Regions from separate parts of the Mesorhizobium marinum genome, predicted to be linked through region 1. Evidence: predicted binding sites of a transcription regulator. Region 1 holds the regulator's gene; each other region holds the start of a gene.
What was found. Region 1 encodes LexA, which represses DNA repair genes until DNA is damaged. Its sites were predicted from a motif close to TGTTCNNNNTGTGTTCNG; they were not measured.
Positions count from the first base shown of each region.

Region 2: a site for LexA is predicted at 936-953, ahead of ABUE31_RS19385 (single-stranded DNA-binding protein). Genes of this name have one in related genera too.
Region 3: a site for LexA is predicted at 1,293-1,310, ahead of ABUE31_RS16005 (PA0069 family radical SAM protein). Genes of this name have one in related genera too.

Region 1 is NZ_JBFOCI010000008.1:22,223-24,485, forward strand. It holds gene ABUE31_RS20575 (molybdopterin molybdotransferase MoeA) at 1-1,005, shown strand, start outside; gene lexA (transcriptional repressor LexA) at 1,114-1,833, shown strand; gene ABUE31_RS20585 (ComEC/Rec2 family competence protein) at 1,827-2,263, opposite strand, start outside.
Region 2 is NZ_JBFOCI010000007.1:45,219-47,481, forward strand. It holds gene uvrA (excinuclease ABC subunit UvrA) at 1-187, opposite strand, end outside; gene ABUE31_RS19385 (single-stranded DNA-binding protein) at 1,074-1,589, shown strand; gene ABUE31_RS19390 (OsmC family protein) at 1,654-2,082, shown strand; gene ABUE31_RS19395 (MarC family protein) at 2,099-2,263, opposite strand, start outside.
Region 3 is NZ_JBFOCI010000005.1:28,719-30,981, reverse strand. It holds gene ABUE31_RS16005 (PA0069 family radical SAM protein) at 67-1,221, opposite strand; gene ABUE31_RS16000 (glycosyltransferase family 2 protein) at 1,370-1,879, shown strand; gene moaB (molybdenum cofactor biosynthesis protein B) at 1,905-2,263, opposite strand, start outside.

The DNA of each region.
Region 1 (2,263 bases):
TCGCGCCTGACGGTGATCGGCGACGCGCCCGCCGGCCGCCGCTTCGCGGGCGCGGTCGGCGAACGCCAGGCCGTCCGCATCTTCACGGGCGCGCCCGTCCCCGAAGGCGCCGACACGATCGCCATCCAGGAAAACGTCAAGTCGCTCGGCGGCGACGTGATCGAGGTACTTGAGACGGTCGCCGCCGGTCGCCACATCCGTCGCCGCGGCCTCGACTTCACCGAGGGTGAAGTCCTGCTCGACGCCGGGCGCCTGCTCGACGCCGCCGCCCTCTCGCTGGCCGCTTCGGCGAACCACCCTTCCCTTCCGGTCGTGAAGCAACCGCTGGTCGCCATTATCGCCACGGGCGACGAACTCGTCCCGCCCGGCAGCACCCCCGCCGCCGACCAGATCATCGCCTCCAACGCCTATGGCGTCGCCGCGATCGCCAGGCAATCCGGCGCGCGCGTGCTCGATTTGGGCATCGCGCCCGACCGCATCGAGGCAATTTCGGCGCTGCTGCAGCAGGCGCTGGATGCCGGCGCGGACGTTATCGTCACGCTTGGCGGCGCGTCGGTGGGCGACCACGACCTGGTACAGGCGGCGCTCGTCGGCTTCGGGATGGAACTCGGCTTCTGGAAGATCGCGATGCGCCCCGGCAAGCCGCTGATGTCAGGACGCCTCGGTGCGACACGCTGCATCGGGCTGCCCGGCAACCCGGTGGCCAGCCTCGTCTGCTCGCAACTCTTCCTCAAACCGCTCCTGGCGAGGCTCGGCGGCCGACAGCATGACGACCAGACGGTCGACGCGGTTCTCGGCGCACCGATGGCGGCGAACGACCAGCGCCAGGATTACGTCCGCGCAAGGGTCGAGCATACGGCCGCCGGCCTCTTGGCGACGCCCTTCGATGTCCAGGACTCCTCGATGCTGCGGCTGCTTTCCGACGCCGGCGGCCTGATCGTGCGCGCGCCCTTTGCGCCAGCCGTCGAGGCCGGTGCGCCGTGCCGGCTCCTCCGGTTACGCTGAACAAATCGTCAACGAATTCATTAAACTTTAAACAGTTGCGGAACACAACTGGAACAGATAGTGTTTGTTCTGGTTTTGTTTGAGGCTTGATTCCCGGGGGAAACGCCAATGCTGACGCGCAAGCAACACGAGCTTCTCCTGTTCATTCATGAGCGGCTGAAGGAATCGGGCATCCCGCCGTCCTTCGACGAAATGAAGGAAGCTCTGGACCTTGCGTCGAAGTCGGGCATCCACCGGCTGATCACCGCGCTTGAGGAGCGTGGCTTCATTCGCCGCCTGCCCAATCGCGCACGCGCACTGGAAGTGCTGCGTCTCCCCGATTCCATCGCGCCCGGCCTGAACGCGGCGAAGAAGTTCTCGCCGAGCGTCATCCAGGGAAGCCTGGGACGCGGCCAGCCGGAGCCGGCGCGGTCACGCATGGCGAGCAATGACGACGACGCCGGCTCGTCCGTCGCCATCCCGGTCATGGGCCGCATCGCGGCGGGCGTGCCGATCGACGCCATCCAGCACAAGACGCATTCCATCGCGGTTCCGCCCGAGATGCTGTCCGGCGGCGAGCACTATGCGCTCGAGGTGAAGGGCGATTCGATGATCGAGGCCGGCATCTTCGACGGCGACACGGTCATCATCAAGAATTCCTCGACCGCCAATCCCGGTGAAATCGTCGTGGCGCTTGTCGACGACGAGGAGGCGACCTTGAAGCGCTTCAGGCGCAAGGGCGCCTCGATCGCGCTGGAGGCCGCGAACCCGGCTTACGAGACCCGCATCTTCGGCCCCGACCGCATCAAGGTTCAGGGCAAGCTCGTCGGCCTGATCCGCCGCTACTGACCGGTTTCATCCTGCCCGACCGCGCTCCGCGCTGGCCCACTCGGCTTGGCGTCGGGCTTTCGGGTTTCGGCCGCCGGCCTTCGGTAGGGCGGCAGTCCGCGCGCGGCGCGTGAGAACCGGCGCTGGTCGTGCCAGGGCCGGTAGGGTGTGGCGATGGCGAAGCGGATTTCGGCCGGAGCGTCGTCCGACAGGACGATTGCGGCGCTTCCACCAACGGCAAGATCGCGGCCGGTGACGACGAGCGCGTCGCTCCACCGGCAGGCGTTTGCCGCGGTCGCATCCTCGATCACGATCACCTCGGCAACGGCGCAGGCGTCGGTCGCGGCTTGCGTGTCGAGCGCATGGGCGACCGTCGCGCCGGCCGGGTGGCGGGCAAGGCAAAGCCCGTCTCCGCAGACGAACCCGGCAGCACCGTCCAGGTTCTTGGCTG
Region 2 (2,263 bases), on a different contig from region 1:
AGGCCGACAGACTCTCGACGTAGCGGCGCTGGCCCTCGGCGTAGATGGTGTCGAAGGCGAGCGACGATTTTCCCGAGCCGGACAGCCCGGTCATGACGATCAGCGAATCCCGGGGAAGGTCGAGATCGACGTTCTTCAGATTGTGCTCGCGCGCGCCCCGCACGGAAAGGAATTTATGGTCGGCCATGGCCGGTCCGCCGCCTCGTCTCGATCAATGATGGGATGGCAGCAAGGTGCCGGCCAATGCCCTTATTTAGGTGTTTTCGCCGCCGCGTCGAGGGGAGTCGTCCCTACTCGCAAACGGTCTAGCTCCCGGCAGGCCCAAAGGGCAAGCGAAAAGAACAGAGGCAGAACGACATCCTGACATCCGGGCGGCCGGGAAGCAGCCCGCGCGCTGCCTCACGGCGCGCCTGCCGATCACATTTCATTGCAGGCGCCCGTTCGCGGTTGACGCGGCATGGCCGCAGGTCCAAGTTTAGACATGTCTCACGCAGCCGGATGCCCACGCGGCATCATTCGCTGCCAAAGGGTGGTTTGCGAGACGCCGCAGACCGGCGAAGAGGTTTCGGAGAGACGCGCGGAAACTGACGAAGGAGGAAGGCATGACTCCACCGGACAATTTTAGGACGCTCCGCTAGACGAGCGGAGCAGGGCAGGCGCGCCCCGGATTTTTTCCGGCCGGATGATCCGGCACGATGCGGCCTGCTTCCCCAACCACAATCAGAGACCACAAGTCGGATCGTCGGCCAGTGCGCCGCGAGGCATCCGAAAGACAGCCGGCAATGGAATACCGGCATATCGGGTAAAGCCCGAACAAACGGTCCTGTCCTCCCCGCGAGAACAGGACCGTTTTCGTCTTGTCGTTTCGTTTGCCGGTGCTGCCGGTACGCATCCGGGCCTGTCACGAAATTGCTTGCGTTCCGGCGGGAAAGGTCTAGAACAAAAATAGAACAAACAACATGTGGACAGTTCCGCCCTGGCCATGTTTCGGCGGGCTGGCGGCGGCGCGATCCGGTAGGATGCGCGCGCATTTCGGTTTGCGATCTGGTTTCGGACGAGCGTGGAGAAGTATCATGGCAGGTAGCGTCAACAAGGTCATTCTGGTGGGCAATCTGGGCGCGGACCCCGAAATCCGCCGCCTGAACTCCGGCGATCCGGTCGTGAACCTGCGCATCGCGACGTCCGAAAGCTGGCGCGACAAGGGCTCGGGCGAGCGCAAGGAAAAGACGGAGTGGCACCAGGTCGTCATCTTCAACGACAACCTCGCCAAGGTCGCCGAGCAGTACCTCAAGAAGGGCATGAAGGTTTATGTCGAGGGCCAGCTGCAGACCCGCAAATGGCAGGACCAAACCGGCCAGGACCGCTATACGACCGAGGTGGTGCTGCAGAAGTTCCGGGGCGAACTGCAGATGCTGGACGGGCGCGGGCAGGGCGGCGAAGGCGGCCAGGTCGGTTATTCCGGCGGTGGCGGACGCAGTTCGGACTTCGGCCAGTCGGGTCCCGGCGAGAGCTATGGACGTAGCGGCGGTGGCGGCGGGAGCCGTGGCGGGGGCGCGTCGCGCGAACTGGACGACGAGATCCCGTTCTGATCGACGTCGGGCGAGGGTCCGGGCCGAAGGTCGAGCGTCACTTTAAAAGGCGGGTCACAAGCAGTTGAAAACAAGTGTAAAATGGATTGGCGACCGAACGTTTGTCGGCGAGACGACGTCCGGTCACGCGGTGATCTTCGGCACGGCGTCCGGTCCCGACGGCAGCCGGCCGAAGCTTGGCCCCAGCCCGATGGAACTGGTGCTGATGGGGGCCGGCGGCTGCTCGGCCTTCGACGTCGTGCACATCCTCGAGAAGGGCCGCGAGGCGATCGAGGATTGCGAGGTCGAACTGGAGGCCGATCGCGCCGAGACCGATCCCAAGGTCTTCACGCGCATCCACATGCATTTCGTTGTGAAGGGCCGCGCGCTGTCCGAGGCCAAGGTGAAGCGCGCCATCGAACTCTCGCTGGAAAAATACTGCTCGGCGACCGCGATGCTGGCGAAGTCCGCCGTGGTGACACACGACTTCGAGATCGTCGACACGGCGGCCTGAGCGGCCGGCGAACCGGTTATCCCGTCACCATCGCCTTGACGCCGTCGGCGACGAACTGGACGGCGAGGGCGGCGAGCAGCACGCCGAGCAGGCGCGTGAGGATCGAGCGGCCGGTTTCACCGAGGAACCGGTCGACCCGTTCGGCCAGCAGGAAGACCATGTAGGTCAGCGCCAGGCACAC
Region 3 (2,263 bases), on a different contig from region 1:
CGTCCTTGGCCGGGGCGGGCTCGGACGGATCACATGCGCCGCCCCAGGGGCGGCGGGCTGGTCAGGTCAGAGCAGGACCAGCTGCTCGTTCTTGCGTTCCGCGGGGACGAACAGGTCGGTCCTGAGCGGCGTGCGCTTGGCATTGAGGCCGAGCCGGCGCGCCGCGATCTCGAAGCGTCGGCCGATCTGCCAGGCATAGGGGCCGGCGCCGCGCATGCGCTTGCCCCATTCCGAATCATAGTCCTTGCCGTCGCGCATCGAGCGCACCAGCGACATCACGTGGCGGTAGCGGTCCGGATAGTGGCGCAACAGCCAGTCCTTGAAGATCGGGCTCACCTCCAGGGGCAGCCGCAGCAGGACGTAGCCGGCGTCGAGCGCACCCGCGGCACGCGCCGCGTCGAGGATTCTCTCGATCTCCTGGTCGGTCAGGCCGGGCACGATCGGCGCCACCATCACCGAGGTGGGGATGCCGGCGTCGCTGAGCTGCCGGATCGCCTCCAGCCGCCTGGTCGGCGTCGACGCGCGCGGCTCCATGGTCCGTGCCAGCATGCGGTCGAGCGTGGTCACCGACAGGGCGACCTTGGCCAGGCCGCGCTCGGCCATGCGCGACAGGATGTCGATGTCGCGCGTCACCAGCGACGATTTCGTGACGATGCCGACGGGATGGTTGCGCTGCTCCAGCACCTCGAGGATCTCGCGCATGATGCGCCAGCGCTTCTCGATGGGCTGGTAGGGGTCGGTGTTGGTGCCGATGGCGATGGTGCGCGGCTGGTAGCCTTCCCTGGACAACTCCCTGTCGAGCAGCTTCGCGGCATCGGGCTTGGCGAACAGCTTCGCCTCGAAATCAAGGCCGGGCGACAGGCCCATATAGGCATGAGTCGGACGGGCGAAGCAGTAGACGCAGCCATGCTCGCATCCCCGATAGGGATTGATCGACCTGTCGAAGGAAATGTCGGGCGACGTGTTGCGGGTGATGATGGTGCGCGGCTTCTCGACCTGAACTTCGGTCTTGAAGGGAGGCAGGTCCTCGAGCGTTTCCCAGCCGTCGTCGAAAACATGGCGCGTGACGGGCTCGAAACGGCCGGTCGGGTTGATGCCGGCCGAGCGGCCACGATTGCGATCGGGGCGAACCCGCATGCCGCTCTGCTCGATCATGGCATTGGCCATTTCCGCTCTCCCGGCTGTGAAAGCAGCAATGTCGGCACGCAGGATCGGTTCCATTCTGGCGCGTTCCCATGGTGTTTCGCGGGGGCGAATCGTTGTTCCCATGAAACTATTCCTATTTCGGAAGCGAGAACAAAGCAAGAACTTTTGCCGAAGCCGGGCACGGAACTGGCACGCGGGCGGGCTTTCCGCTATGCGGCTAACAATGCTGACGGTGGTGATCGAGACGAAAGACGACGAAGAGGGGCTGGCGCGCACGCTGGCGTCGCTGGTCCCGGGCGCCGTCGAAGGCGTGGTGCGCGAGGTGATCGTCTGCGATGTCGGCTCGACCGACCAGACCCATTATGTCGCGGAACATGCCGGCTGCAACTACGTCGCGGGCGGTGCGGCGGACGGGATCGCCAAGGCCAGGGGCGAATGGCTGCTGCTGCTCGAACCCGGTGCGCGGCTGCTGGAAGGCTGGGCCGATTCGGTGATCGCGCATGCGGCGCGCATGACCATGCCGGCGCGGTTTTCCCGCTCGCGCGCCAGCCGCCAGCCATTCCTGTCGCGCGCCTTTTCCAGGCCGACCGCGCTCGCCGAGGGCCTCGTCATTACCCGGCGCCAGGCCACGGCGCTCTGCAAGAGCGCGAAAACGGCGGAAGCCATCGCCCGCGGGCTCGCGACGAAAAGGCTCGACGGCGAGATCGTCGTCGCGCCGACGGGCAAGGCTTAGGCGCTCACCCCGGAGACGCGCCGGGTCAGCCCTTGGCGCCGCGCCTCAGGTGTTCGTCCAGCCGCGGCATGATCTCGACGAAGTTGCAGGGCATGTGCCGGTAGTCGAGCTGCGCTTTCAAGATGCCGTCCCAGGCGTCCTTGCAGGCGCCCGGCGAACCCGGCAACACGAAGACGAAGGTGGCGTTGACGACGCCGCCGGCGGCTCTCGACTGGATCGTGGAGACCCCGATCTTGTCGTAGGAGATGCGGTGAAAGACGGCCGAAAACCCGTCCATGCGCTTCTCGAAGATAGGCTCCAGCGCGTCGGGCGTCACGTCTCGCCCTGTGAAGCCGGTTCCGCCGGTTGTGATCACCACGTCGATCCCGTCGTCGCGCGACCAGC